DNA from 4 places in the Brachybacterium sillae genome. Region 1 is predicted to be linked to each of the others. Evidence: predicted binding sites of a transcription regulator. Region 1 holds the regulator's gene; each other region holds the start of a gene.

Region 1 (7,250 bases):
TACCGACGAGGTGCTCGTCGGACAGCGGTGGCGTGTGGGCGGTGCCGTGCTGGAGGCGACGTGTCGCCGCGATCCGTGTCAGACCTTCGCCGACTGGATGGGCGATCCCGGGTGGCCGCGTCGCTTCCGGTCGGGCGGGCGCAGCGGGGCCTATTTCCGAGTCATCGAGCCGGGGTCGGTACAGGCCGGGGACCCGATTGAGGTCCTCACAGTTCCCGACCACGGAGTGAGCATCGGGCAGACGTTCCGCGGGCTGCAGGCTCACCAGGCGCGAGCTCTCCTCGACTGGGCGGTCGAGACTACGACGGTGTTGTATGAGTCCCAGGTGCGCAGCTGCCTGACGATTCTGGATCGACAGGGCCAGCCGACCACCTTCCCCGCCGCCCTGCGGAGCACCGGACGGTGAGACCGACGTCGCCGACTCCCGCGGACCGCCCCGATCTGGCCGTCTACATCCACGTCCCGTTCTGTGCCGTGCGATGCGGGTACTGCGACTTCAACACGTACACCGCCACGGAGCTCGGCGGTGGTGGCTCCCAGGCCGAGTACCCCGCCCACGCGATGCGCGAGATGGACCTGACCCTCGCCGACGACGCCGCCCATGGCGTCGCGTATGAGCGCGTCTCCACCGTGTTCTTCGGCGGCGGCACCCCGACCCTGCTGCCCGCCGGGGAGCTGGTGGCGATGCTGAGGCACCTGCGGTCCCTGATCCCGTGGGCGGATGACGCCGAAGTGACGACCGAGGCGAACCCGGACTCGGTGACCCGTGCCTCCCTCGAGGAGCTCGCCGCGGGCGGCATCACGCGGGTCTCCTTCGGTATGCAGTCGGCGGTGCCGTCGGTACTGCGCACGCTGGACCGCACCCATGATCCCGAGCGGGTGCCGCAGGTCGTCCAGTGGGCAAAGGACGCCGGTCTCGACGTGTCCCTCGACCTCATCTACGGCACCCCGGGGGAGACCCTCGCCGATGTAGAGCGATCGGTGCGAGCGGCCCTGGCCTGCGGCATCGACCACCTCTCCGCCTATTCCCTGATCATCGAGGGCAACACCGCCATGGCCCGGCAGCTGCGGCGCGGGGAGATCGCCGAACCCGATCCGGACGTCATGGCCGATGCCTACGAGCTCATCGACGATCTCGCCGCGGCGGACGGACTGAGCTGGTACGAGGTGTCCAACTGGGCGCGCGGGGAACGACACCGCTCCCGGCACAACCTCGCCTACTGGCGGGGAACCGACTGGTGGGGGATCGGGCCGGGTGCGCACCGGCATCGACGCGGCCTGCGCGCCTGGAACGTGAAACATCCCAGCCGCTACGCCCAGCGGATCGCCGCGGGGCAGCTCCCGAGGCAGGACGAGGAGCACACCACCGCGGAGGAACAGCGCACCGAACGGGTGATGCTCGGACTGCGGATCGTCGACGGGCTCCCCGTGGAGGACGTCCCCGAACAGGGCCGCGCCGCGATCGAGCTGCACCGGGAGCGGGGCCACCTGGAACCCGCGGCCCTCGCCGACGGACGCCTGGTGCTCACCCGCTCCGGCCGCTTGCTGGCCGACGCCGTTGTGCGGGACCTGCTCGCCTGACCCCGACGAGCGAACCCCGGCCACCCGAGGGGGCGGCCGGGGTCCGGCAGGTCGAGGGGTCGGGCGGACCGATGGTGTCAGCGGAACAACCGCAGGTTCACCGGGTAGGGCCACCACTCGCGGTTGTTCGCCTTCACCGCACCGATGATCGCGAAGATCACCTGCACCAGCGGGATCACCCCGACCAGCATCATCGCGGGCGTGCCCAGGCCGAGCGTCACCACCGAGAAGATGCCGGTGGCGATGATGGCCACGAAGGTGAGGGCCGCGGTGGCGATCGAGCTGGACAGGGCCTCGGCCGCATTGAACCGCACGAAACGGTTGCGGTCCTTGTACATGAGGAAGATGATCAGCGGGCCCAGCCACTGCAGCGTCCCGAAACTGATCAGAGCCCCGATCACGACCGAGAGATGCGCGAACAGCGCCCACATGGTCGCGTCCGAGTCGGAGACGGACTGACCGGTGATCGGACCGGTGTAGACACCGGCGGTCCCGGGCGGCGGCGTGTCGGACCAGGAACCGGCCTGCCCACCGAACGGGGTCTGACCGTCCGTGGCCTGTCCGCCGAACGGAGCGGAGTAACCCTGCTGGCCGGAGCCCTGCGCACCGTACTGCGACTGTCCGTACGCGGACTGCTGCTGGCCGAACGGTTGCTGACCATAGGCGTTCTGCGCCTGGCCTGAGGACTGCTGGCCGTAGGGGTCCTGGGCTGACCCGTAGGACGGCTGATCGTACGACTGCTGCCCGTACCCGTTCTGCTGCTGCCCGTACCCGGCGCTGCTCTGCTGCTGGTGACCACTGCCGGACTGGGATTGCCACTGGGCCCCATCGCTCTGGAACTGCGTCGAGCCCCCAGCGCTCTGGGACTGTGACTGGTCGGGGACGGGCGAGAACGGCGTGGAGCCTTCCGCGAGCGGTCCGCGGGGCGGCTCGGGCGCGGAGGAGGGCGTGTCGGTCATGGTCTGCTCCCTTCGAGGGCCGTCGGCGACGACCGGTGTGGACACGTCGAGCCTACGGTCCCGCACCCAGGGCGCGCCTCCGTCCACAGTCGATGGCCGTCTCCACCGAGGGGTGGACGGGCGCACCCGCCGAGCGGGAACGCGAGGACGCGGCGTGTCACCCCTCCGGGGCGGTGACGAAATCGATCAGCTCCTCGATCCGGCCCGACAAGGAGGGCTCCACGTCGGCGTAGGACCGGACCGTGCTGAGGATCCGCTGCCACCCCTCGGCGATGTCGGCCTGACCGGCGTGCGGCCAGCCCAGCGCCCGCAGCGTCCCGACCTTGATGTCCTGGCCCTTGGGGACGTGAGGCCACTGCTCCAGACCCACCCGTGCCGGTCGCACGGCCTGCCACACATCCACGTAGGGATGTCCGAGCACCAGCACGTTCCCGCGGGCGCCGGGCACCGCCATCGCCTGTTGCGCCAGTCGGGTCTCCTTCGATCCGGCCACCAGATGGTCCACCAGGATCCCCAGGCGCCGGCCGGGCCCGGGCGCGAAATCCTGCACCCGTTCGGGGAGGTTGTCGGCACCGTCGAGCATCTCCACCACCACGCCCTCGATGCGCAGATCGTGGCCCCACACCTTCTGCACCAGCTCGGCATCGTGGCGGCCCTCCACCCAGATGCGGGACGCCCGCGCGGTGCGGGCCCGGGCGCCCTCCACATACACGCTGCCGCTGGCGCTGCGCTTCGCCACCGGGCGCGTGGCGGCGCGGCGGGGCGGCACCAGCACCACCGGCTTGCCGTCGATGAGGAACCCAGGGCCGAGGGGGAAGCTGCGTCGGCGACCACGGCCGTCCTCGAGCTCCACCAGCACACCACCGGGGGACTTCTCCAACCGCACCACCGCCCCGCAGAACCCGGTGCTCGCGTCCTCGACGACGAGGTCCCGGGCCACCGGCACCTCGGTCGCGGCGGGGCGTCGACGGTGATGGGCCGGGGGAGCGGAGCTGAGGACGTCGTGCCCGTAACGGTCGGGGAAGCTCGGAGGGGTCACCCGTGGGAACGTAGCGCACCCCGGCCCTGCCCGATCCGACCGACACACATGCCGGGGGTTCCCCGTCCATGGGGACTTCTCACCATCGCACGCGGGACGTGCCCTGGGACACACTGTGCGCGCCGAACCCCGGTGCGAGCTCGTCCCGAGCCGATCCCGTCCCATTCTCAGGAGAGAACCATGGCCCTGTCGCTGTCCTCCGTCTCCCGCCGCGCCGCCGCCTTCGTGGGTGGTGGCCTGATCGCCGCGTCCCTCGCCGTGGGCGGGGCCTCCGCCTCGCAGGCGGCCGCCTCCCACTACAACACCGACCCCTACGCGACCGGATGCGCCGACAGCGCCCGCGTCATCGCCACCAAGACCGTCAGCGGCGGCACCGCCACCATCAAGCGCTCGAACGTGTGCGGCACCAACTGGATCGAGTACCGCGGGATCGCCCAGACCACGTACAAGCGCGGGTACGACTCCGGGACGGGCAAGTACACCCAGATGGAGATCGACAAGGGCGGCTACGCCTACTCGATGCAGTCCTTCGCGCCGTACCCGACCAAGTTCACCGGCGTCATCAGCATCAACGGCACCACCTGGGCGGGCTCCTGCACCGGCGAGACCTGCTCCTGGACGGTGACCGGTGGTTCTTCCACTCCGGCGCCCTCGACCACCCTGTCGGCGAAGGTCGACGCCTTCGTGGCGAAGTACAACGGCAAGTACGTCGACTTCGACGGGTACTACGGGGCCCAGTGTGCGGACCTCGCGCAGCAGTACGCCCGCGAGGTCGTGGGGGCCTCCCGGTTCTCCTCGCCGGTCACCGGCGGCGCCCAGGACTACTGGACCCACTACGACACCTCGAAGTTCACCCGCGTCTCCGCCGGCAGCACTCCGCGCAAGGGTGACGTCGCGGTGTGGCGAGGCGCCGAGTGGAACAGCCCCAAGTACGGTCACGTGGCGATCGTCCTGGCGGACAACGGCTCCAGCATCAAGGTCCTGAGCCAGAACCCCGGCGCCACCAAGATCACCACCATCACCAAGAGCGATCTGCTCGGATACCTCCGCCCCGTCGGCTGATGTCCGCAGTCGCGATCATTCGCCACTGACAGGCCGCCATGCCCGTCGCTTCCGCCGTCACGGCGCGGGGCGACGGGCATGGTGTGTTCCGGGCCGCTGCGTCCGCGAGCTCCGGGGCCGAGAGCTCCGGAGCCGGGCCTCCTCCCTCACAGTGAACGCGTCGGTCCGTCCGCGTCGGCGTCACCTCGCTAGACTTGGCACTCGCAAGCTCGGAGTGCCAGGCCTCGGGAGGTGAACCGTGGACGCCCGGAAGCTGCAGATCCTCGGCGCCATCGTCGAGGATTACGTCGCCACCAGGGCGCCCGTCGGCTCGAAATCCCTGCTGGAGCGCCACAACCTGGGGGTCTCCGCCGCGACCGTCCGCAACGACATGTCGGTGCTGGAGGAGGAGGGCCTGATCGCCCAGCCCCACACCTCGGCCGGGCGCGTCCCCACTGACAAGGGCTACCGCACCTTCGTCGATCATGTCGCCCGCGTGAAGCCGCTCTCCGCCCCGGAACGCCGCGCCATCCAGTCCTTCCTGGAACAGGCGGGGGATCTCGACGATCTTCTCGGGCGCACCGTGCGGCTGCTCGCCCAGCTCACCCACCAGGTGGCGCTGGTGCAGTATCCGGTGCGCCGTCAGGCACGGGTGCGCCATGTGGAGCTGGTGAAGGTCGCCGAGACGATGCTGCTGGTCGTCCTCATCACCGAGGCCGGACGGGTGGACCAGCGCACCATCCCGCTGCTGCATCCCCGACCGGCAGAGTTCTACGAGTCCCTGCGCGACCGCCTCAACGCCGGTTCGGTGGGGGAGCAGGTCACCGACCTCGCGCCGCGCCTGGCGGACCTGCCCGCCGAGCACGAGCCTGCCGACCGTGCTGCCGTCGACGAGGTGCTGGATGCCGTGCGCGCCCTCGTGGAGGCTCGCGCCGAGGAAAGGTTCGTCGTCGCGGGCACCGGAAATCTCGCCCGCAGCGCCGAGGACTTCTCCCGGGACGTGCAACCGCTGCTGGACGTGCTGGAGGAACAGATCGTCATCCTGCGGCTGCTGTCGGAGCTGAACGGCGAGCCCGGCACCGTGGAGGTGCGCATCGGCCAGGAGATCCCCGATGCCTCCCTCGCCCAGGCGGCGCTGGTCGGAGCGGGATACGGAGCCGGTTCGCAGATCGCGATCCTCGGCCCCACCCGTATGGACTACGTCACCGGTATCAGCACCGTGCAGGCGGTCGCCCGGTATGCGGCCCGCTTCCTCGAATAGCCTCGGCGGCGGCCCGGCGCGGCCCGCCCCACTGCACTCCGCCCCCATCCCTCGACGACAAGGAACCGACCCGTCGTGACCGACGACTACTACGAGCTTCTCGGCGTCTCCCGTGACGCCTCCACCGAGGAGATCAAGAAGGCGTACCGCAAGAAGGCCCGCTCACTGCACCCCGATGTGAACCCGTCCGCGGAGGCGGCCGAGGAGTACAAGAAGGTCTCCGCCGCCTACGAGACGCTCACCAACCCGGAGAAGCGCCGCATGTACGACATGGGTGGCGGCCCCGACATGGGTGGGATGGGCGGCTTCGGCGGGGGCGCCGCCGGCTTCGACTTCGGGGACATCTTCGACATGTTCACCGGGGGAATGCGCGGGCGCGCCCAGGGCCCGGTGCCGCGGCAGCGGCGCGGCGGTGACCAGTTGCAGCAGCTGCGCATCGAGCTGCGCGACGTCGTGTTCGGCGCCGAGAAGCAGATCTCGTACACCACCGCGGTGCTCTGCGGCACCTGCCAGGGAAGCTGCTGCGCCCCCGGCACGTCCCCCACCCGGTGCACCCAGTGCCAGGGCACCGGTCACGTGCAGCGGGTGACCCAGTCGCTGCTGGGGCAGATGGTCACCATGTCCCCCTGTCCCGTCTGTGAGGGCCACGGCGACGTCATCGACTCCCCCTGCACCACGTGCTCCGGCCACGGTCGCGTGATCGAGGAGCGCACCCTGACGGTGAAGATCCCCGCCGGCGTCGAGAACGGCACCCGCATCCAGCTGCGCTCCCAGGGCGAGGTCGGGGAGGCCGGTGGTCCGTCCGGTGACCTCTTCGTGGAGCTGTCCGTCGCGGACGATCCGCACTTCGTGCGCGACGGCGACGACCTCGTCACCCGCGTGCGCATCCCCATGACCAGCGCCGCCCTCGGCACCACGATTCCGCTGACCACCTTCGATGGGGAGCGTGACCTGGAGCTCGAGCCCGGTGTCCAGCCGGGTGAGCAGCTCACCCTCAAGGGTCTCGGCGTGACGCCCCTGCGCCGGGAGAAGCGCGGAGATCTGCGGGTGATCGTCGATGTCGTGGTGCCCACCAAGCTCTCCGAGGAACAGCGGCAGATCCTCGAGCGGTTCGCCGAGGCGCGCCCCGAGGAGAAGCACGGACAGGTGCGGCAGGGCTCGCAGGGTGTCTTCGGGCGCCTGCGCGACGCCTTCCGCGGCTGACCGCTCCCCGACACCTCTGTCCGTCGACCGGCCAGGAGACCCCGTGCCCACCACCCCGCCGCAGTTCCTCCTGCTCGAGGGATCCCTCCGGGACCTGCGCGAGGGCTCCGTGGTGGAGCTGCGCGGAGACGAGGGCCGGCATGCCGCGAAGGTCGCCCGGATCGGC
Region 2 (7,250 bases), 1.2 Mb from region 1:
CCCCGCGAATCACACCACTGTGATTATCCCCAGCTGTGGACCGCGGTGTGGATAGCGGGGGATGTGGTGGGGAGAACTGGGGATAACTCCCCTCCGGCTGGGGATGACCGCAGGCGGACGGGTCTCCCACCACAGCCGCGACACAGATCGTTCTGGCCAGCGCATCCCGGGGGCCGGCGCCCGCGGCCGGCCCCGTCCACCCCGGCATCAGCCCCGGCGCTATCCCGCACACAAGGGGCTCTGACCTGCGCAGATGAACGACTACGACGAACGTCCAGAGGCCACCGGCCGCCCCATCCGGCGCAGCGAGCGTGACCGGCGGCGGCCGCGCCGGACACGTGACGACACGGAGGGTCCCCACCTGCGGAACCACATGGATGTCATTCGTCCCCATGGTGGACAGAGGTGTGGATAACTGTGTGAGGAGGGTCCGACGGCACACTGGAGTCATGTCCGCCTCTCCCCGCGCCGCGTCAGATCACGCCGCCGGCGGTCGCGCAGCCTCTGGCCGCGTCGTGTCCGGCAAGGCCGACTCCTCCTTGGCGCCCGGGTCGCGTCCCGACCGGGCCGCCCTGGAGGCCGCGCGCGACCGCGAGGTGCCGGACCTGCTGCCGGAGCCGCTGAAGCTTCTGGTCGTCGGCATCAACCCGGGGCTGTGGACCGCCGCGACTGGCGCCCACTTCGCCCGCCCCGGCAATCGCTTCTACCCGGCGCTCGCCGCCGCCGGGATCACCCCGCACGTCATCGATGCCTCCACCGGGTACCGATCGGAGGATCTCGCGCTGCTGCACCGGCTCGGCCTCGGCATCACCTATCTCGTACCACGTGCGACGGCCCGCGCCGACGAGCTCAGCGCCGCGGAGCTGCACGCCGGTGGGGAGCGCCTGGTCGGGACCGTCCTCACGCACCGGCCGGTCGCCGTGGCGGTGGCGGGGGTGACCTCCTTCCGGCAGGCCTTCGGGGCACGGTCGACGACGGTCGGGCGGCAGGAGGGCTGGCCTCCGCGGGCCCTCGAGGCAGCGGGGGAGCACGCCACCACCCTGCAGGCCACTCCGCTGTTCGTCGTGCCGAACCCCAGCGGACTCAACGCCCACGAGACCGTCGAGTCCCTCGGCCGCGCCTACGCGCAGGCGGCGCAGGCCGCGGGACTCGACCTCCATCCCTCGCGTTGATTCACCGGGGCCTCAGTCCTCCCGACCCGCACTCACGCGCAGATCCTGGGCGGCCTCCCGCGCCGCCACCACCATCTGCGTGAGCGCGCGGCTGGTCGCTTCGACCTCGAGCGCCGACTCCGGTGGCACGTGCACGAAGCCGCCGCGGATTCCCGCGCACCCCGGCCGGGTCGCCAGGGCATGCTGCAGGTGGAAGAAGAGGTCATTGCACACGTAGCTGCCGGCGCTCAGCGACACACTCGCGGGCACGCCGACCTCCCGTGCCGCCTGGGTCATCGCCTTCACCGGCAGCGACGTGAAATACGCGGTGGGGGCGCCGGCCACGCAGGGCACATCGATCGGGGAGGCGCCGACGTTGTCGGGGATCCGCGCATCGCGCAGGTTCACTGCCACCCGCTCCGGCGTGACCTCCGCGCGTCCCCCCGCGACTCCCGTCGCCACCACCAGCTGCGGGCGCAGTGCGTCGACCAGCGCCACCAGCTGCTCACCCGCCGCGCCGAACACCACCGGCAGCTCATGCGCCTGCACCGTGATCCCGCGCTCGCGCAGGGCGTCCGCAGCGTGGCGCACCGCCTCCCAGGAGGCGTTCGTGGAGTGCCCATCGAAGGGCTCGAAACCGGTCAGGAGCACGTCGAGGGCCATCACCCCAGCGTACGGCCGGAAAAACGGGGTCCGAAAAACACTGTCGCCCACCGTGGCGCCGCCCTACCCTGCCTCCATGCCCGCCGACCTCGCGACCCTGTTCCCGCCGTTCGCCCTGCGGCTGCGTTCGGGTGACCTCACCCTGCGTCTGCTGCGGGACGAGGACCTCCCGCAGTACGCCGAGCTGCTGCGCCGGCCGATCTTCGCCGATACCGGGGCCGACCACGTCTTCCCCTGGTACGCGGTGCCCGAGGAGGAGCGCATCGCCTCGGCGATCACCTATCAGTGGGCCCTGCGCACCCGCGTACAACCGGAGGACTGGACGCTCTCCTTCGGGGTGTTCGCCGGGCAGCGTCTGATCGGGATGCAGGACCTGCGGGCCCGGGAGCTCCCCCGGCGCGGAGTGATCGAATCCGGGTCGTGGCTGACCCTGTCGGAGCAGGGCCGCGGATACGGCGGGCGTATGCGCCGGATGGCCGTGGCGTTCGCGTTCGACCACCTCGGGGCGCTGCGCGCCGAATCGTCAGCGGTGCTCGGCAATGAGCCCTCCCTCGCGGTGTCGAGCTCCTGCGGGTACGTCCCGAACGGCACGGAGGTCGTGGTGGAAGGAGGCCGGCGCCTCATCCAGCAGAGGGTGGCGGTCACACCTGAGACCTTCGAGCGCCGCGGCCTGGAGCTCGAGGTTGACGGGCTGACCCCCGCCCTGCGGGCTCTGCTGGGGGCAGGCCTCACAGAGGCCTGATAGGAGGTGCGGGGGTCAGGTGAGCGTCAGGATGCCGGACGCATCTCGCTCTCGACCATCCACTTGTGGTTGCGCATGGTCATGCCGCCGTTCATCTCGACGTCGACCTGGTAGACGGTCTCGTCGGTGGAACTGACGATCCGGCCCTTCGCGCCCTGCATGCCGGGCATGTGGTTCGCGGTGATGGTCACCGGGGTCCCGGGTGCCAGCGGCGCCGGGCCTGCATCCTGCAGCTCCTCGTGCACCACCCATTTGTGGTCGGTGACCTCCGGGCCACCGGTGGTGGGCGAGTAGTCGACGGCATACGTGGTGGTGCGATACGCACCGACGACCCGCGCCCGCGCCCCCTCCATACCCGGCATGTGGCCGGCGGTCAGCACGACCTCGCTGCCGGGGGCGAACGTCGGGGACGGCGCCGGGGTCATGCCGGCCGGGACGGGGCCGCCGTCCATCATGTGCTCGTGGCCGCTGCCGTCGGACATCATCCCGCCCGGCATGCCGTCGGCCGTCGCGGGGCCCGACATCATGCCGCCGCGGTCCGCGTCGTCCGCGTCATCGGCCGTGCCGTCCGGATCGGTGCCGCAGCCTGCGAGAACCAGGGCGGCGGGACTGAGTAGCACCAGTCGGCGTGGGAGGCGTCGCGAGGGGTGCTGGGTGCTGCGGGAAGTCGACATGGGAGCTCCTTCCGGGGGGTCAGCAGCGGGGGAGGTGTCGCTGTGGCGCGGGGTGCGGCGTCCGGTCGGGTCCGGATTGCCCCTCTGGGGTCGAGGGTGGCAGACCTTGCCGGGAGGTTGCGGGACGTTTGCCCCGAGCGCGCTGGGACCCCCGGGGGGTACTGCGGGAGGCCGGACCTCACCGACCGTGACGCGCCTCACCCTTAAAGTTGAGTGGAGGAGACCCAAGAGGGGAATAGCAGGGCGACTCAGGTCGTTGGACCGGACATCGGACGCAGCAGCGCCCGGACTCACGAGGGGTCGCAGCAGCGGCCCGCAGATGGAAGGAGTTCACCATGGCTCGCACTTTCTCCCCCTTCGCCGAGGTCGACCGCCTGTTCGCGGACATGACCCGCACCCCCGCCTCGCTCGCCATGCCGATGGACCTGTACAGCGACGGCGATGCCTTCGTCGCGGAGATCGACCTGCCGGGCGTCGACCCGTCGACCATCGACGTGGACGTCGAGGACCACACCCTGACGGTCCGCGCGGAGCGTCGTCCCTCCGCGTCGGAGGGTGAGCGTTCGTGGCTGACCCGTGAGCGCCCGGTCGGCACCTTCGCCCGGCAGCTCACCCTGGGCCGCCGCGTCGCCGTCGATGGCATCCACGCCGACTACAGCGACGGTGTGCTGCGCCTGCGCTTCCCGCTGGCCGACGAGGCCAAGCCGCGGAAGATCGCCGTGGCGCACACCTCCCGCACCCTCGAGAGCACCGCGGGTGGCGACAGCGCCTCTTCCGACCGCCGCGCGTCCGACGGCGACCACACCGACACCGACGGGGCTCCGGCCGACCAGCACTGATCGGCGGGGTTGTTCGAACGCCCCGAGAGGGGTCACCCGCCGCCGCTAGGGTGCTGGTATGAAGCTTGCTCTCCTGGGCGGCGGCGGGTTCCGCGTCCCGCTCGTCGTGCGCACCCTGCTGGCCGACACCTCCGAGGCCCGCGTGCGGGAACTGCGCCTGCATGACGTCGATGCCGATCGGCTGCGCGCCATGGCCGGGATCCTCGAGGTTCTCACCTCGGAGCATCCGGACCCCCCGAGGGTCGTGCTCAGTGACTCCCTCGAGGAGGCCGTCCGCGGCGCCGACGTGGTGTTCTCCGCGATCCGCGTCGGAGGCACCGAGGGCCGGGCGGCCGACGAGCGCATCGCCCGGTCCGTCGGCATCATCGGCCAGGAGACGACCGGTTTCGGCGGCATCTCCTACGCTCTGCGGGGCCTGCCGGTGGCTCGCGACATCGCCCGCACGGTGGCGGACCTCGCCCCCGACGCCTGGCTGATCAACTTCACCAACCCCGCCGGGATCATCACCGAGGCCAGCCGTGAGCACCTCGGCGACCGCGTGATTGGCATCTGCGACTCCCCGATCGGCCTGGCCCGCCGGGCCCTGTCCGTCCTGGAGCGCCGTGGCGATCTGCCCGCCGGCACCGCCCGGGACGTCGGCACCGGCGCCAGCCCCGTGCGGCTCGACTATGCGGGCCTGAACCACCTCGGCTGGCTGCAGGGTGTCGTCGTCGACGGCCGGGACGTGCTGCCGCGGTTGCTCGCCGACCCGGAGGCGATCGAGAGCTTCGAGGAGGGCCGCCTGTTCGGCGCCGAGTGGATCCGCACCCTCGGCTGCATCCCCAACGAGTACCTGCACTACTACTACTTCGCACGGGAGGTGCGGGAGGCCGACGCCGCCAGCGATGTCACCCGCGGCGTCTACCTGGCGCGTCAGCAGTCCGAGTTCTACTCCCGAGCGGCCGGGGCCGACGGCGCCGAGGTGCAGCAGCTGTGGGAACGCACCCGCCGTGACCGCGAGGCCACCTACATGGCCTCCAGCCGTGAGGCCGCCGGCGGTATCGAGCGCGAGGAGGAGGACCTCGAATCCGGTGGGTACGACCGGGTGGCGCTCGCGATCATGCACGCCGTCGCCGGTCAGGAGCCCGCGCAGCTCATCCTCAACGTCCGCAACGGTTCCACGCTGCCCCAGCTGCCCGCGGACGCGGTCGTGGAGGTGCCCTGCCGGGTCGACGCCCACGGGCCCGAACCGCTGGAGGTCTCCGGGCTGCCCGGGCACGCTCTCGGGCTGGTGCAGACGGTGAAGGAGGTGGAGCGCACCGTCATCCGGGCCTCCACCACCGGCTCCCGGGATCTCGCCGTCGAGGCCCTCGCCCTGCACCCGCTGGTGGACGGGTTCGGGGTGGCGCGTCGCGCGCTCGATGCCGCCCTCGACACCTTCCCGCAGTTGGCCTACCTGCGGTGAACACCGCCGGGCGCACTAGCATCGGCCGCATGAAACCCTTCCTGCTGCTGGCCACGCGCCCCGAGGACGCCCCGGCCGAGACCGAGTACCGCACCTACGTGGAGCTGCTGGGTGTGCAGCCGGAGGATCTGCGATGGATCCGCGTCAACGAGGGCCCGCTGCCGGAGCTGGACCTCGACGACTACTCCGGGGTCATCCTCGCCGGGTCCCCGTACAACGCCACCGACCCGGAGGGCCGCAAGAGCGCAGACCAGCGCCGCGCCGAAGCCGACATCTCCGGCCTGCTGGATCGCATCGTCGCCGATGACGTCCCCTTCCTGGGATGCTGTTACGGCGTCGGCACCCTCGGCAAGCACCAGGGGGCGGTGGTGGACCGTCAGTACGGCGAACCGGCGAGCGCCATCACCGTCACCCTCACCGATGCCGGGCGCAACGACCCGCTGGTGCAGGCCTCCGGGCTGCCCGACCGGTTCCTCGCGCTGGTGGGCCACAAGGAGGCCATCTCCCTGCTGCCGCCGAACGCGGTGAACCTCGGCTCCAGCACCGGCGCCCCCGTGCAGTTCTTCCGCACCCGCGGCCGCCAGTACGCCACCCAGTTCCACCCGGAGCTCGATGTGGAGCGGTTCCTGGAGCGGCTCGCCCAGTACCTCGATGAGGGGTACATCGACCCCGCCGACTACGACGACCTCGCCGTCGAGGTGCGGCAGCACGCCGTCGACCAGCCCGAACGACTGCTGCGCGGTTTCCGCGAGCTGTTCGCCCGCTGAGGCCGCGGTGCCGGGATCGACGCCCCGCCGCGGGACCACGCCTCGTGGTTCAGGCCGACCCCGGTACAGCCGGGCGCAGGTGGCCCGTCGTCGCCGCGTGGCCGGTCTCGCCTGCGGAGCTCTGGCGCTGCTGGTGCTGCTGTCGTGGCTGGTGCCGCTCGGCCGGCTGCTCGGGGACGAGAACCGGGTGCGGACCGTCGATGAACGCGCACTGCAGATCCCACCGACCCCGACGGACGCCCCGGCGCTCAGCCAGCTGCCCGAGGGGCTGACCCTCGAGGATGACGAGGTCCTCGGCGTGGATGTCTCCGCGCACCAGTCGGAGCTCGACTGGGAGGCCATGCGCGCCGACGGCATCTCCTTCGCCTACATCAAGGCCACCGAGGGCTCCGGGTTCACCGATTCCCGCTATGCCGAGCACAGCCGCGATGCTCGCGCGGCCGGCCTCACCATCGGTGCCTACCACTACTTCACCCTCTGCTCCCCGGGACGTGACCAGGCGCGGGACTTCCTGCGGGCCGCCCCGCCGGATGACGCCATGCTCCCGCCCGCCCTGGACCTGGAGTTCGACGGCGCCTGCGAGGAGCGGCCCGAGACGGAGCGGGTGCAGGCGGAGATCGACGCGTTCACCCTGGCGGTGGAGGCCGCCTGGGGGCGTCGCGTGGTGGTGTACTCCAGCTCCGACTGGCGCCGCCACTACGGTCTGCCGGTCTCCGACGGGCGACCCGACTGGCTGTACGACGACGACTCCCGCCCCGTGCAGGACGACTGGGCCGTGTGGCAGCTGCGGTTCGACGGCCGGGTCGCGGGCTCACCCCGGCCGCTGGACATGGATGTGCTGCGACCCGCGGTGCTGCGCGACCACGCCCGCCTCAGCCCCGAGCAGCGGCGCGACATGGAGGACGCCCTGGCGCGCGAGGAGCGGGCGGTGGGACGGGCGGGCCGTCAGATGCCCTCGGCCTCCCGCTGA
Region 3 (7,250 bases), 700 kb from region 1:
TCATCCACCGTCAGCCAGGTGGTGACGATCCGCGCGACCATCACCAGCGTCGCCAGCACCACCAGCATCCACACGATCAGCGGGAGGGTGAACACCAGGTCATGGAACAGTCGCGGGTCGTTCCACAGGCGCTGCCCGATGAAGCTGATGATCACCAGGAACTCGAGCGCCAGGGCGAAGACCACTGCCGCCACCAGGGCCGCGATCACCGCGGCCGGGGGTGGCCCGAACACGCGGCTCGAGGTGCGGTCCCTGCGCTGGTCGGACAGCTCAGCGGTGTCGCTCACGGTGGGAGCCTCCTGGGGCGGACGGATGGTGGCGGGTTCATCGTAGGCGCGCACGGCGACGCCCCGCCCACACGGGGTGGACGGGGCGTCGGCCAGTCGGTCGGGCGGCGGGAGGATCAGTCCTCGTCGTCGTCCTTCTTCTCCACGACCAGGGTCTCGGTGGTGAGCACCAGGGTGGCGATGGAGGCGGCGTTGCGCAGGGCGGAGCGGGTGACCTTGACGGGGTCGATGATGCCCGCGTCCACCAGGTCCACGTACTCGCCGGTGGCGGCGTTCAGGCCGTGGCCGGTCTGCGCGGCCTTGACCTTCTCCACCACGACGTAACCCTCGAGGCCGGCGTTCTCGGCGATCCAGCGCAGCGGCTCCACCAGGGCCTTGGCCACGGCGCGCACGCCGATAGCCTCGTCCCCGGTCAGACCGAGGTCACCGTCGAGCACGGAGGAGGCTTGGACGATGGCGCTGCCGCCACCGGCCACCATGCCCTCGTCGATCGCGGCGCGGGTCGCGGAGACCGCGTCCTCGATCCGCATCTTCTTCTCCTTGAGCTCGACCTCCGTGTGGGCGCCCACCTTGATGACGGACACGCCGCCGGCGAGCTTCGCGAGACGCTCCTGGAGCTTCTCGCGGTCCCAGTCGGAGTCGGTGTGCTCGATCTCGCCTCGGATCTGCGCGACGCGGTCGGCCACGGCCTGGTCGTCACCGGCGCCGCCCACGATGGTGGTGGTGTCCTTGGTGACGACGATGCGGCCGGCGGTGCCGAGCACGTCCAGGCCCACGGTCTTCAGGTCGAGGCCGAGGTCGGGGGTGACGACCTGGGCGCCGGTGAGCACCGCGATGTCCTGCAGCATGGCCTTGCGGCGGTCGCCGAAGGCGGGGGCCTTCACGGCGGCGCCCTTGAAGGTGCCGCGGATCTTGTTCACCACCAGGGTGGACAGGGCCTCACCGTCGATGTCCTCGGCGATGACGAACAGCGGCTTGCCGGACTCGACGACCTTCTCCAGCAGCGGCAGGAGGTCCGCCACGGCGGAGATCTTGCCCTGGTTCAGCAGCACGTAGGCGTTCTCGAGCACGACCTCCTGGCGGTCGGCGTCGGTCACGAAGTGCGGGGAGATGAAGCCCTTGTCGAACTGCATGCCCTCGGTGAAGTCCAGCTCCATCGCCGTGGTGGAGGACTCCTCCACGGTGATGACGCCGTCCTTGCCGACCTTGTCGAAGGCCTCGGCCAGCAGCTCGCCGATCTCGCGGTCCTGGGAGGAGACGGCCGCGACGTTCGCGATCTGCTCCTTGCCCTCGACCTCGATCGCGATCTCGCCGAGCTTCTCGGAGACGGCCTCGACGGCCTTCTCCATCCCGCGCTTGAGGGCGGCCGGGGCGGCGCCGGAGGCGACGTTGCGCAGGCCCTCGTGCACGAGCGCCTGGGCCAGGACGGTGGCGGTGGTGGTCCCGTCGCCCGCCACGTCGTTGGTCTTGGTCGCGACCTCCTTGGTGAGCTGCGCACCGAGGTTCTCGAACGGATCCTCGAGCTCGATCTCACGGGCGATGGTCACGCCGTCGTTGGTGATGGTGGGGGCGCCCCACTTCTTGTCGAGCACGACGTTGCGGCCCTTGGGGCCGAGCGTCACCTTGACGGTGTTCGCGAGACGGTCGACGCCGCGCTCGAGCGCGCGCCGTGCCTCCTCGTCGTAGATGATCTCCTTGGCCATGCGCTCAGCCCTCGACGATCGCGAGGATGTCGCGGGAGCCCAGGATCAGGTACTCCTCGTTGCCGTACTTCAGCTCGGTGCCGCCGTACTTGGAGAAGACGACCTTGTCGCCGACCTTGACGTCCATGGGAACGCGCTGGCCCTTGTCATCGAACCGGCCCTCGCCGACGGCGACGACCTCGCCCTCCTGGGGCTTCTCCTTGGCGGTGTCCGGGATCACGATGCCGGACGCGGTGGTCTGCTCGGCCTCGAGCGGCTTGACGACGACACGATCCTCAAGGGGCTTGATGGAGACCGACATGCGGGTTCACTCCTTCACGTGAGAGGTCAGGACGTCGGCGGTGCCGACGTCGGGAGACGTGGTCCCGGTCCAGGCCGTCGTCGCGGTGCCGACCGGGTGGGACCCCGAGGCAGCTCTGGCACTCTCGCCGGAGGACTGCCAACGCACGCCACTCTAGGGCCGCTCTGGCACTCGTGCAAGGCGAGTGCCAACCGCTCTCGCCCAGGGCGTAGCGACGCAGGTCACGGGATTCTGGTGAGGTGCACGACGAAATGTCCGCACCGCTGGCGCCCCGAAAGGTCACGATGCGATAACGGAGTCATGAGCCGCATCCTCCGCACCGCCCGTGAAACCCTCCGTCTCTCCCATGACCGTCGCGACCGCCGTGAGGACACCACCCCCGCGGGGCGCCGCGGCCAGGCCGGCGCCTCCGTCATGTACGCGCACACCGCGCGCGGCGGCATCGGCCTGGGCATGGGGCGCTGAGCCCCTCCCTCACCGACCCGCGGCGTCGATGATCGCCTGCACCTCCTGCGGGCCGAAGCGGTAGACCGGGCGCGATGCGTCGCGCAGCGTGTCCCCCGCGTTCGGCCACACGGAGGTGGCGATCCTCGGCGCCGCATCGTCATCGGGCAGCTCCACCAGGCTCGCCCCCGACAGCGGCAGCGAGATCTCCTCGTCCCCGCTGGCGCCCACCGGGTCGACCACATTGGTGATGCCGGGGGCCACATGCACCGGCACCCCTCCCACGGTGCCGCCCATCGCATGGTGGTAATGGCCGGCGAGCACGATCCGCACATCACTGTCCGCGATCACCGCGGCGAGGTCACCCGGTTCCGCGAGCTCCAGGGAGCGCAGCATCCGCGTGGCCGCCGCGACCGGCGGATGGTGCAGCAGCAGCACGGTGCCGCGGCCCCCCGGGGCGGGCTGCGCCAGCACGGCACGCAGCCACTCGAGCTGTTCCGGCTCCAGGCGGCCCCACCCGGCCCCCGGCACCGTCGTGTCGAGCACCACCGCACGGCCTCCGCCGGGCAGGTCCACGACTCGGTCCTGCCACGGCCCGCCGTGGTCCCCGGGGCCGGCCACCTCCGCGTACCGGGCGGGCACGTCGTGGTTGCCCATGGCGATGGCGAGCTGCGCGCCGAGGCGCTGCGCGAGCGGCTCCAGCAGGGCGTGCAGCCGCCGGTAGCTCTCCACCGTGCCGTCCTCGGAGGCGTCCCCGGTGTGCGCCACCAGGTCCACCGCGCCGAGCGGCGCGAGGCGGTCGATCACCCCGGCGAGGGCGGCGGCGGTGTCGATGCGGTCGTAGTGCCGGACACCGCCGGGCCCGAACAGATGGGTGTCGGTCAGGTGCAGGATGCGCATGCCCCGAGCCTAGGGGCCGACCCTAGAGGGAGCCGAGCCACTCCTGGGAGCCGTCCCCGAACTCCTGATGCTTCCAGATCGGCAGCCGCCGTTTGACAGTGTCGATGAGATCGTCGAGGGCAGCGATGGCGAGCTTGCGGTGCCCGGAGGCGACGGCCACGGCGAGCGCCACCTCCCCCACCCGCAACGGCCCGACGCGATGCTCCACAGCGATGAGCACGTCCTGGTAGCGTTCGGCGATCTCCTCGGCGACCTCACGGGCGACGCGACCGGCCTCGGGGTGCGCCTCATAGCTGAGGGCGACGACGTCGCGGCCCTCGTCGTGGTCGCGCACCACTCCGTCGAAGGTGACGACGGCGCCGCAGCGCACATCGGCCACCCGGGGGGCGAGCTCGGCGGCGGCGACAGGGGCGGTGCCGACAGCGGCGTGCCGCACCCGCTCCGCAACGCTCCCCAGGGGCGGGTCGTCCCCCACCCGCAGGGTCTGCGGATCTCCGGTGAACAGGGGCCCGCCGCCGTGGGGGTCGTGGTGGTGGTGAGTCACTGGTGGCCCTCGCCGTCGCGCTGTGCGAGCAGGTGGTCCAGCAGCGGGTCCAGCACGGCGATGCCGTCCTTCACGCCGCCGCGGGAACCGGGCAGGTTGACCACCAGAGAACGACCGGCCATCCCGGCGACGCCGCGGCTGAGCAGCGCGGCCATCTTCTGGGAGGCGCCGCGGCGGCGGATCTCCTCGAGGATCCCGGGCAGGGGGCGGTCGACGAACGGCTCGGTCTCCTCCGGGGTGCGGTCATCGGGGGTGATTCCGGTACCGCCGGAGGTGATGACCACGTCGGCGGCCTCCCCCAGAGCGGCGCGCAGGGCGTCGCCGACAGCGGGGCCGTCGGGCACCACCACGGGCCCGGTCACCTCGAGGCCACGCCCGCGCAGCCAGTCGACCAGCAGCGGGCCGGTGCGGTCCTCGTAGGTGCCGTCGGCGGCGCGGGTGGAGGCGATCACCACGTGCGCGGTGCCGACCAGGGCGGCTGCCGTCTGCGTCTCGTCGCGGGCGTGGCAGTCGGCGTCGGTGCGGGCGCGGGTGCGGTCGCGCGGATCCTCGGTGCTCACTGGTCCTCCTCACGGTGCCAGTCGCCGCTGCGGCCCCCGGATTTCGCCAGCACCCGGGTGCCGTCGATGGTCGCCAGGTGGTCCACGGCCTTCAGCATGTCGAACAGGGTCAGGGCGGCGACGGAGGCGGCGGTGAGTGCCTCCATCTCCACCCCGGTGCGGGCGGTGGTGCGCACGGTCGCGGTGACGCGCAGGGTGTCGGCACCGGCCCGGACGATATCGACCTCGATGCCGGTCAGCGGCAGCGGATGGCACAGCGGGATGAGGTCCCAGGTGCGTTTGGCGGCCTGGATCCCGGCGATCCGCGCCACGGGCAGGGCCTCCCCCTTGGGGAGGTCACCGGCCAGTACGCGCTCGACGACGTCCTCGCGGGTGTGCAGGGTCGCCTCGGCGGTGGCCTCCCGGGCGGTGACGGCCTTGTCGCCGACATCGACCATGTGGCTGCTGCCGTCGTGGCGCAGGTGCGTGAGCTCGCTCATTCGTCTCCGATCAGGATCGTGTCCACCGTGTCCCCATCGTGCACCCGCGCGGTGCCGACGGGGATCCGCACCAGGGCGTCGGACTGTGCCATCGCCCCCAGCAGGTGTGAGCCGGGACCGCCGACGAGCCGGACCCTGCCGGTCGGCAACACCCGGGCGCGGCGGTACTGCTCGAGGGCGGGCGGGGAGTCGGCGGGCTCCTCGGTGCTCAGCGGCAGCTGCAGGACCCGGCGCGGCGCGGCCCCGAGGGCGGGGCGCAGCAGCACCTCGGCCGACAGCAGCGCCGAGACGGGGTTCCCGGGCAGCGCCACCCACGCGGTGTCGTCGAGGCGGCCGATGCCCTGCGGCCCGCCGGGCTGCATCGCCACCCGCACCAGGCTCATGCGCACCCCGGGATCGTCGGCGGCCAGACGCACCGGTTCGTACGCCCCTGCGCTCACCCCACCGGAGGTGACGATGAGGTCGACTGCATGGTCGGCGAGGGCGCGGCGCAGAGCGGCGACGAGCTCCCCGGGGGCGTCACCCGCCCGGAGGGTCGCGACGACGTCGGCGCCGGCGCGGGTGAGGGCCGCCGCCAGGCCGGGGCCATTGGCGTCGTAGGCGCCACCGGGCGGAAGGGTACTGCCAGGGGCGGTGAGCTCCCGCCCGGTGGAGGCGACGAGCACCCGCACGGGCTCCAGGACGGGCACCTCCGGCAGGCCGCAGGCGGCGAGGTGGGCGATCCGCGCGGGGGTGAGGGTCTCTCCCTCGCGCAGCACCAGGTCCCCGGCATGGGTGTCGCTGCCGGCGGGGCGGACGTACCGACCGGGCGTGGTGTCGGTGGGGTGGAGGGTGACGGTGGGCAGGTCGAAGCGCCCCTCGGCGCTCTCCTCGATCGGCACCACCAGCTGGGCGCCGCGGGGCAGCGGCGCGCCGGTCATGACGGGGGTGGCGGTGCCGGGGCGGTGCTCGCGCGGCGCTGCCCCGGCGGGGGCGGGCTCCCCCACTGGCAGCGGTCCGCCGAGGTCCTCACGCCGCACCGCGAACCCGTCCATCTGGGAGTTCGCGAGCGCCGGGACGTCGACCCGGCTGCGCACGTCCACGGCGGAGCACCGACCGACCGCTCCGGCCCCCAGCGGCACCGTCTCCACGCGGCGCAGGCCCGCGACCAGCGCCGCGACGTCCTCCTGGTGGTCGCGCAGCGGCAGGCGCGGGGTGGTCTCGGTCATGCGCCCCAGTATCCCGTGGGTCCCGGGCCGTAGGCTGGGTCGACCATCGATCCGCGGAAGGAGAGCGCATGGCACCGCGTCGTGTCGGCCTGGGGATGCCGAAGCCCCGTCGCGCCGATCCGCTGGGCCCCGAGCCCGCCGCGCCCGACCGCCCCGACACCCCCGCCCTGGTGGACCGTTTCGCACGGACCGCCACCGACCTGCGCCTGTCCCTCACCGATGTGTGCAATCTGCGCTGCACCTACTGCATGCCGGAGGCGGGGCTGACGTTCCTGCGCCGCACGCAGATGCTCACCACCGAGGAGGCGGTGCGGCTGGTGCGCATCGGCGTGGAGCGTCTGGGGATCCGCAAGGTGCGTCTCACCGGCGGGGAACCCCTGACGCGACCCGACCTGGAGGAGATCATCTCCGGGATCGCGGCCCTCACCCCGCGGCCCGAGATCTCGGTGACCACCAACGCGATCGGCCTGGACCAGAGGGCCGCGCGCCTCGCTGCCGCGGGGCTGGACCGCATCAACGTCTCGCTGGACTCCGTGGTGGAGGAGACGTTCGAACGGATCACCCGGCGGCCGATGCTGCACCGGGTGCTGGCCGGGATCGACGCCGCACGGGAGGCCGGCCTGACCCCGGTGAAGATCAACGCCGTGCTGCTGCCGGGGCTGAACGAGCCGGAGGTAGCGGACCTGCTGGCCTGGTGCCTGGAACGGGACCTGCAGCTGCGGGTGATCGAGCAGATGCCGCTGGACGCCGATGGTGTCTGGGACCGGGAGGGCATGGTCACCGCGGCTCGCACCCGGGAACTGATCGGGCGGCGTTTCGACCTC
Region 4 (7,250 bases), 770 kb from region 1:
AGCGGGAGTTGTCCAGCAGCGGCGCCAGGCGCCGACGGATGCCGACGTTCGCGCGCATCCGTGAATCCGGGGCGTACCAGCCGAGCATGGCACTGCGGTCCTCGGGGGAGACCATCTCGAGGGTCAGCTCGTCGTGGTTGCGCAGGAAGGTGCCCCACTGCGCCCCGGCCGGGATCTGCGGGGTGTCGGCCATGATGTCGATGATCTTGCGGGCGCTGCCCTCGCGCAGGGCGTAGAAGATCCGCGGCATGACGGGGAAGTGGAAGCACATGTGGCACTCCGGGCCCTCCTCGTCGCCGAAGTACTCCACCACATCCTGCGGCCACTGGTTCGCCTCGGCGATGATCACGCGTCCGGGCCAGTTCTCGTCCACGAACGCGCGCAGCTCCTTGAGGAACGCGTGGGTGGCGGGAAGGTTTTCGCCATCGGTGCCGTCCTCCTCATAGAGGTAGGGGATGGCGTCGGCGCGGAAGCCGTCGATGCCCTTGTCCAGCCAGAAGCGCACGACGTCGAACATCGCCTCGCGCACCTTCGGGTTCTCGAAGTTGAGGTCCGGCTGGTGGGAGAAGAAGCGGTGCCAGAAGAACTGGCGGCGCACCGGGTCGAACGTCCAGTTCGACTCCTCGGTGTCCACGAAGATGATGCGGGCGTCCTGGTACTTCTCGTCGGTGTCGGACCACACGTAGAAGTCGCCGTAGGGGCCCTCCGGGTCGGAGCGCGACTCCAGGAACCACGGGTGCTTGTCGCTGGTGTGGTTCATCGGCAGGTCGATGATCACGCGGATACCGCGACGATGGGCCTCCGAGACCAGCCGCTCGAAATCAGTGATCGAGCCGAACTCCGGCAGCACCGACTCGTAGTCGGAGATGTCGTACCCGCCGTCGCGCAGCGGTGAGTTGAAGAACGGCGGCAGCCACAGGCAGTCGATGCCGAGCCACTGCAGATAGTCGAGGCGGTCGATCAGGCCGCTGAAGTCGCCGGTGCCGTCACCATTGCCGTCGGCGAAGGCTCGCACCATCACCTCGTAGAACACGGCGCGGCGATACCAGTGGGGGTCGTAGTCCACACCGGGACCGTGCGGGTTGAACTGAGCGGTCGGCAGGGGCATCGCGTCGGCTCCTGGGATCGAGGGGCGGGTGGCACCACGGTACTCTCACCGGGTGCCCGGTCCCCGCTCACCGAGCAAGCCCCTGCCACCGGCCCGCGTCATCGCCGCCGCCATGGCGGCGCTCCTGCTCACCGGCACCGGCCTGTTGATGCTGCCGGTGTCCTCGCCCGGCCCCGGATCGCCCCGCCGGGTCGGTGCCCTGTTCACTGCGGTCTCCGCGCTATGCGTCACCGGACTCACCGTCGTCGACACCGCCCGTGACTGGACCGTCTTCGGTCGCGTGGTGATCCTCGCGCTGATCCAGATCGGCGGTCTCGGTGTGATGACGCTCGCGACGCTGCTCGGTCTGCTCACCGCCCGGCGGCTCGGTCTCACCGCCCTGGTCCGCGCCAGCGGGGAGTCGCGCACGGCCCTCGAGGAGGCGCGCTCCGCGGTGCGGGGGATCCTGCTGCTGTCGCTGGGCACTGAGGCGCTGATCGCCGCGACGCTGTTCCCGCGGTTCCTGCTGGGGCATCACATGGACGCCGGTGCCGCCGCCTGGTATTCCGTGTTCCACTCGATCTCGGCCTTCAACAACGCCGGTTTCGCGTTGCGCAGCGACAATCTCATGAGCTTCGCGAGCGACCCGTGGGTGCTGCTGCCGCTCGCCGTGGCGAACATCGTCGGTGGCCTCGGGTTCCCCGTGCTGGTGGAGCTGGGGCGGCGCTACCGGGTGCCGCACTCCTGGAGCCTCGGCACGAAGCTGGTACTCACCGCCACACCGCTGCTGCTCGCGGCGGGTGCGGCCTACACCGCGGTGATGGAGTGGGACAACCCCGGCACCCTCGGGGCGCTCAGCCCGCGCGATCGCCTCGTCAACGCCTTCTTTCATTCGGCGGTCTCCCGCACCGCCGGGTTCAACGCCCTGGACATCGGGCAGATGCGCCCGGAGACCTGGCTGTTCACCGACGTGCTGATGCTCATCGGGGGTGGCCCGGCGGGCACCGCGGGTGGCGTGAAGGTCACCACCGTGCTGGTGCTGCTGGCGATCGTGCGCTCCGAGCTGCGGGGCGATCCGTTCGTGCTGATCCGCGGTCGTCGGCTCTCGCGCGCCCTGCACCGTCAGGCCATTACCGTGCTCACCCTGATGCTGCTGTCCATCGGCACCGTCACCCTGCTGATGGTCGACCTGGAGTCCCACTCCCTCGACCGGATCCTGTTCGAAGCGGTCTCCGCCGCCAGCACCACGGGCCTGTCCACGGGCATCACCGCCGATCTGTCGGACCCCTCGAAACTGCTGCTGTGCCTGGTGATGTTCGCCGGGCGAGTGGGCCCGGTGACGCTCGGTACCGCCCTGGCCGTGCGGCGGCGCCCGCTGCTGTACGAACCTCCGAAGGAAAGGCCGCTCATTGGCTAGATCACCGTTCTTCCCGTCCCGCCGGCACGAGGGCCGCGACGGCGTGCGCGGCGGTGAGGACCGCGTCCGCACCGTCGCGGTGCTGGGGCTCGGCCGCTTCGGCGCCACCCTCGCCCGGGAGCTCGCCCAGATGGGGGTCGAGGTCCTCGGGGTCGACGCGCACGAGGACATCGTGCAGGACCTGGATCCCCATCTCACCCACACGGTGCGGGCCGATATCTCCCGCGCCGAGGTGTTGGAACAGCTGGGGGTCGCGGAGGCCGACCGGGTCGTCGTCGCCGTCGGCGGTCGCCTCGAGGTGAGCGTGCTCGCCTGCTCCCATCTGCTCGCGCTGGGAGTGCGGGAGCTGTGGGCGAAGGCGGATACCGAGGCGCACGGGCTGATCCTGCAGCAGCTCGGCGTGCCGCACGTGGTCATGCCCCAGAAGGCGATGGGCCGCCAGGTGGCACACCGCCTCGTGGATCGGGCGGAGGACTGGGTCGACTACGGCGGCGGGCTCATCCTGGCGCGCTTCAGTGCACCGCAGCCGCTCTTCCATCGCACCGCCGCCGACGCCCGCCTCGGTGGCCACGATGACCTGCGGATCATCGCGCGGATGGGCGCCGGGCCCGCGAGCGCCGCCGGCTGGGAGTACGTCACCCCGCAGACGGAGTTCCTGCCCGGGGACGAGCTGATCGTCGCGGGCAGTGCCGCTCAGCTGGAACGCTTCGGCCGGCTCGCCCACGACGACTGACCCACCCTGGTCAGCGCTCGACGCGCCAGTCCACCGGTGCACCGCCCTGTCGCTCCAGCAGGTCGTTGGCGCGGGAGAACGGCCGGGAGCCGAAGAACCCCCGCGATGCCGACAGCGGGCTCGGATGGGCGCTGGTGATCACGGGGACCTCCCCGAGCATCGGTTGGAGCGACTGCGCATCCCGACCCCACAGGATCGCCACCAGCGGGCCGCCTCGATCGACCAGGGCCTCGATCGCCCGTCCTGTCACCGCCTCCCAGCCCTTGCCGCGGTGGGAGGCCGGTGCCCCGGGTCGCACGGTCAGCACGCGATTCAGCAGCAGCACGCCCTCGTCCAGCCACGGTGTGAGATCTCCGTGCGAGGCGGGCGGGATGCCGAGGTCGGCCTCGAGCTCCGTATAGATGTTCTGCAGCGACCGCGGCAGTGGTCGCACGTGCTGCTCCACCGCGAACGACAGTCCGATCGGATGCCCCGGCGTCGGATACGGGTCCTGCCCGACGATCAGCACCCGTACCTCCGCCAGGGGGCGGGTGAACGCACGCAGCACGTTCCGTCCCGCCGGGAGGTATCCACGGCCGGCCGCGTTCTCCGCCCGCAGGAAGTCCCCCATCGCGTGGATGCGGTCCTCCACGGGGGCGAGGGCCTGCGCCCAGTCGGGGGCGATCTGCTCAGACAGCGGGGCGGGAGAGGGACCGGTCGACATGCGCCCAGTGTGGCATCGGCACCGCCACCGGTTCCTCGGCGCGCCTGCCCACCGGGGCGCCGCCTGCGCCCTACCGTCGAGGGATGACGTCGCCCACCGAGCCGCTCACGGACCTCGACCGCCGCATCCTGGCGCTCGAGGGGCTCACCTTCCGCCGCATCGGTGCGAAGGAGCGGCGCATCCGCGAGGACCTGGGGCTGAGCCCCGCCGCGTACCGGGTGCGGCTCAACGCACTCCTGGATCGCCCCGAGGCGCTGCGTGAGGCCCCTGCGGTGGTGAACCGGTTACGGGCACGCCGCACCTCGGCCGATGCCCTCGGCGACGGAATCCGCGGTGTCGACGGGGACGAGCGCGTGGCCTGACCCGCCCTGTGTGGCCTCCCGCCCCTGGGGCACGCGGCCTGGTTCAATGGCCCCGTGGCAGATTCGTCGTACCCGTACCCGCCGGACCAGTTCGACCGTGAGGCCGATGCGGCGTCCTTCCATGGCGCCCACCGCGCGGAGGAACCGTTCTGGAAGCAGAACCTGGTCTACATCCTGGTGATCGCCGCGGCGTTCCTCACCCTGACGGTGCTGCTCTTCGCGCTCAACGGGCTCGGTGGCGGGGACCGGGAACCCGTCGAGGGCGGTTCTGTGGCGCCGACGACGCAATCCGCTCCGCCCGCCTCCGAGGCCCCCAGCTCCGAGGCGCCCGCGGCCGAACCCGACCGCTCCGTGACCGTCTCCGTGGTCAATGCCGGGGGGATCAACGGCCTGGCCGGACGCTGGCGCGAGCAGCTCGAGGATGCCGGCTGGGAGGATGTCGAGGTCGCCACCGCCGACAGCCGCCAGGAGAACCCGGTCGTCCTCTACCGCGATGAGGCCGACAGGGCCACCGCGCAGGCGCTCGCCGATGAGGTCGGTGCCGGGGAGGCCCAGCAGTCCGACGAGTACGAGTCCCGCATCACCTTCCTCGCCACCAGCGAACCCAGCGGGGAGGGTGCCGGCGAGGGCGAGGACCAGGGCGACGACCAGGGCGACGAGCAGGGCGACGACGGCGAGGGCTGATCGCCCTCGGCGAAGTGCCCGGGGCCGGAACCCGGAGCGTTAGCACTCCCAGCCGTAGAGTGCTTATGATGCCGTTGGCACTCGAAGGGCCCGAGTGACAGCCCGGGCCCGCGGTGCCGTTCCGGCTCCGTGAGGGGGCGGGTCCGCCTGTGACGTGAACGGCGGGCCGGTCCTCGTCCGTCGCGGGCACTGGGCCGGGTGGACACCACCACCACACGGGAGAGATTCCACAATGGCCAAGCTCATCTCTTACGACGAGGAGGCCCGGCGCGGTCTCGAGCGGGGTATGAACCATCTCGCCGACGCCGTCAAGGTCACCCTCGGCCCCAAGGGCCGCAACGTCGTGCTCGAGAAGTCCTGGGGCGCCCCCACCATCACCAACGACGGCGTCTCAATCGCCAAGGAGATCGAGCTCGACGATCCCTACGAGAAGATCGGCGCCGAGCTCGTCAAGGAGGTCGCCAAGAAGACCGACGACGTCGCGGGTGACGGCACCACCACCGCCACCGTCCTGGCCCAGGCGCTCGTGCGCGAGGGCCTGCGCAATGTCGCCGCCGGCGCCAACCCGATCGCCCTGAAGCGAGGCATCGACAAGGCCGTCGCCGCGGTCTCCGAGACCCTGCTGGCGCAGGCCAAGGAGATCGAGACCAAGGAGCAGATCGCCAACACCGCCGCCATCTCCGCGGCCGACCCGGCCATCGGCGAGCTCATCGCCGAGGCCCTCGACAAGGTCGGCAAGGAGGGTGTGATCACGGTCGAGGAGTCCAACACCATGGGCCTCGAGCTGGAGCTCACCGAGGGCATGCGGTTCGACAAGGGCTACATCTCGCCGTACTTCGTCACCGACGCGGAGCGCCAGGAGACCGTCCTGGAGGACCCGTACATCCTCCTGATCAACTCCAAGATCTCCTCCGTCAAGGACCTGCTGCCGCTGCTGGAGAAGGTCATCCAGGCCGGCAAGCCGCTGGCGATCATCGCCGAGGATGTCGAGGGTGAGGCCCTCGCGGTGCTCGTGGTGAACAAGCTGCGCGGCTCCTTCAAGTCCGTGGCCGTCAAGGCCCCCGGCTTCGGCGACCGCCGCAAGGCGATGCTGGAGGACATGGCCATCCTCACCGGTGGCCAGGTCATCTCCGAGGAGGTCGGCCTGAAGCTGGAGACCGCCGGTCTGGAGCTGCTGGGCCAGGCCCGCAAGGTCGTCGTCACCAAGGACGAGACCACGATCGTCGAGGGCGCCGGCGACGCCGAGCGCATCGCGGGCCGCGTGAAGCAGATCCGCACCGAGATCGAGAACTCCGATTCGGACTACGACCGCGAGAAGCTCCAGGAGCGCCTCGCGAAGCTGGCCGGCGGCGTGGCCGTCATCAAGGCCGGCGCCGCCACCGAGGTGGAGCTGAAGGAGCGCAAGCACCGCATCGAGGATGCCGTGCGCAACGCCAAGGCCGCCGTGGAGGAGGGCATCGTCGCCGGTGGTGGCGTGGCCCTGCTGCAGGCCGGCAAGGACACCTTCGGCACCCTCCAGCTCGACGGTGACGAGGCCACCGGTGCGAACATCGTCAAGGTCGCCATCGAGGCCCCGCTGAAGCAGATCGCCGTGAACGCCGGCCTCGAGGGCGGCGTCGTGGCGGAGAAGGTGAAGTCCCTGCCCGTGGGCGAGGGCCTCAACGCCGCCACCGGCGAGTACGAGAACCTGCTCGACGCCGGCATCATCGACCCGGTGAAGGTGACCCGTTCCGCGCTGCAGAACGCCGCCTCCATCGCGGGCCTGTTCCTCACCACCGAGGCCGTCGTGGCCGACAAGCCGGAGCCGAAGGCCCCGGCCGCCGGTGGCATGGACGACGGCATGGGAGGCATGGGCGGCATGATGTGATCCGCCCCTGAGGCGATCACCTCGGCCCGCGCCGATCATCCGCAGCGCCCCGTCCCGGATCTCCCGGGGCGGGGCGCTGCGCATCCGGAGTGCGCCGTGCTCGCACTCGACGGCTCACACGTCGAGGATCCGCTGCACCACGGCCCGCTGTTCCGGCCGCATCCGCTCCAGGGCCTCCGCCACCGGCAGCAGTGCCGCACCGGTGATCTCCCGGCCGTCGAGCTGCTGGACAGGCGGGGCATCGGTGATGTCGACGGTTCCGGTCAGCCAGATCTCCACCCGGTGCCTCATGCCGGTCTCCACCTGGGCGAGGGTGAGGTCGCGCGGTGTGAGGCCGCATTCCTCGCGCAGTTCGCGCGCCGCGGCCTGCACGGCCTGTTCCCCGGGGGTGAGGTGC

What was found. Region 1 encodes HrcA, which represses chaperone genes, less so after heat shock. Its sites were predicted from a motif close to TTNGCACTCGNNNNNNNCGAGTGCNAA; they were not measured.
Region 2: a site for HrcA is predicted at 3,307-3,333, ahead of JSY14_RS07080 (Hsp20/alpha crystallin family protein). Genes of this name have one in related genera too.
Region 3: a site for HrcA is predicted at 2,456-2,482, ahead of groES (co-chaperone GroES). Genes of this name have one in related genera too.
Region 4: a site for HrcA is predicted at 5,061-5,087, ahead of groL (chaperonin GroEL). Genes of this name have one in related genera too.

Annotation. Positions count from the first base shown of each region.
Region 1 covers NZ_JAFEUW010000001.1:346,872-354,121, reverse strand. The annotation lists gene JSY14_RS01625 (MOSC domain-containing protein) at 1-406, shown strand, start outside; gene hemW (radical SAM family heme chaperone HemW) at 403-1,581, shown strand; gene JSY14_RS01615 (DUF4870 domain-containing protein) at 1,659-2,540, opposite strand; gene JSY14_RS01610 (DUF3097 domain-containing protein) at 2,698-3,579, opposite strand; gene JSY14_RS01605 (CHAP domain-containing protein) at 3,760-4,641, shown strand; gene hrcA (heat-inducible transcriptional repressor HrcA) at 4,880-5,881, shown strand; gene dnaJ (molecular chaperone DnaJ) at 5,957-7,084, shown strand; gene JSY14_RS01590 (16S rRNA (uracil(1498)-N(3))-methyltransferase) at 7,128-7,250, shown strand, end outside.
Region 2 covers NZ_JAFEUW010000001.1:1,542,184-1,549,433, reverse strand. The annotation lists gene JSY14_RS07100 (mismatch-specific DNA-glycosylase) at 450-1,172, shown strand; gene JSY14_RS07095 (pyroglutamyl-peptidase I) at 1,185-1,814, opposite strand; gene JSY14_RS07090 (GNAT family N-acetyltransferase) at 1,891-2,556, shown strand; gene JSY14_RS07085 (YdhK family protein) at 2,583-3,230, opposite strand; gene JSY14_RS07080 (Hsp20/alpha crystallin family protein) at 3,566-4,069, shown strand; gene JSY14_RS07075 (6-phospho-beta-glucosidase) at 4,128-5,513, shown strand; gene JSY14_RS07070 (glutamine amidotransferase) at 5,543-6,280, shown strand; gene JSY14_RS07065 (GH25 family lysozyme) at 6,360-7,250, shown strand; gene JSY14_RS07060 (SRPBCC family protein) at 7,226-7,250, opposite strand, start outside.
Region 3 covers NZ_JAFEUW010000001.1:1,051,199-1,058,448, forward strand. The annotation lists gene JSY14_RS04870 (hypothetical protein) at 1-287, opposite strand, end outside; gene groL (chaperonin GroEL) at 404-1,990, opposite strand; gene groES (co-chaperone GroES) at 1,995-2,291, opposite strand; gene JSY14_RS04885 (hypothetical protein) at 2,592-2,756, shown strand; gene JSY14_RS04890 (metallophosphoesterase) at 2,766-3,635, opposite strand; gene JSY14_RS04895 (molybdenum cofactor biosynthesis protein MoaE) at 3,658-4,179, opposite strand; gene JSY14_RS04900 (MogA/MoaB family molybdenum cofactor biosynthesis protein) at 4,176-4,739, opposite strand; gene moaC (cyclic pyranopterin monophosphate synthase MoaC) at 4,736-5,218, opposite strand; gene JSY14_RS04910 (molybdopterin molybdotransferase MoeA) at 5,215-6,426, opposite strand; gene moaA (GTP 3',8-cyclase MoaA) at 6,495-7,250, shown strand, end outside.
Region 4 covers NZ_JAFEUW010000001.1:1,119,181-1,126,430, reverse strand. The annotation lists gene treS (maltose alpha-D-glucosyltransferase) at 1-1,108, opposite strand, end outside; gene JSY14_RS05225 (TrkH family potassium uptake protein) at 1,161-2,504, shown strand; gene JSY14_RS05220 (potassium channel family protein) at 2,497-3,237, shown strand; gene JSY14_RS05215 (uracil-DNA glycosylase) at 3,248-3,940, opposite strand; gene JSY14_RS05210 (DUF3263 domain-containing protein) at 4,024-4,302, shown strand; gene JSY14_RS05205 (LytR C-terminal domain-containing protein) at 4,357-4,986, shown strand; gene groL (chaperonin GroEL) at 5,219-6,853, shown strand; gene JSY14_RS05195 (NUDIX domain-containing protein) at 6,968-7,250, opposite strand, start outside.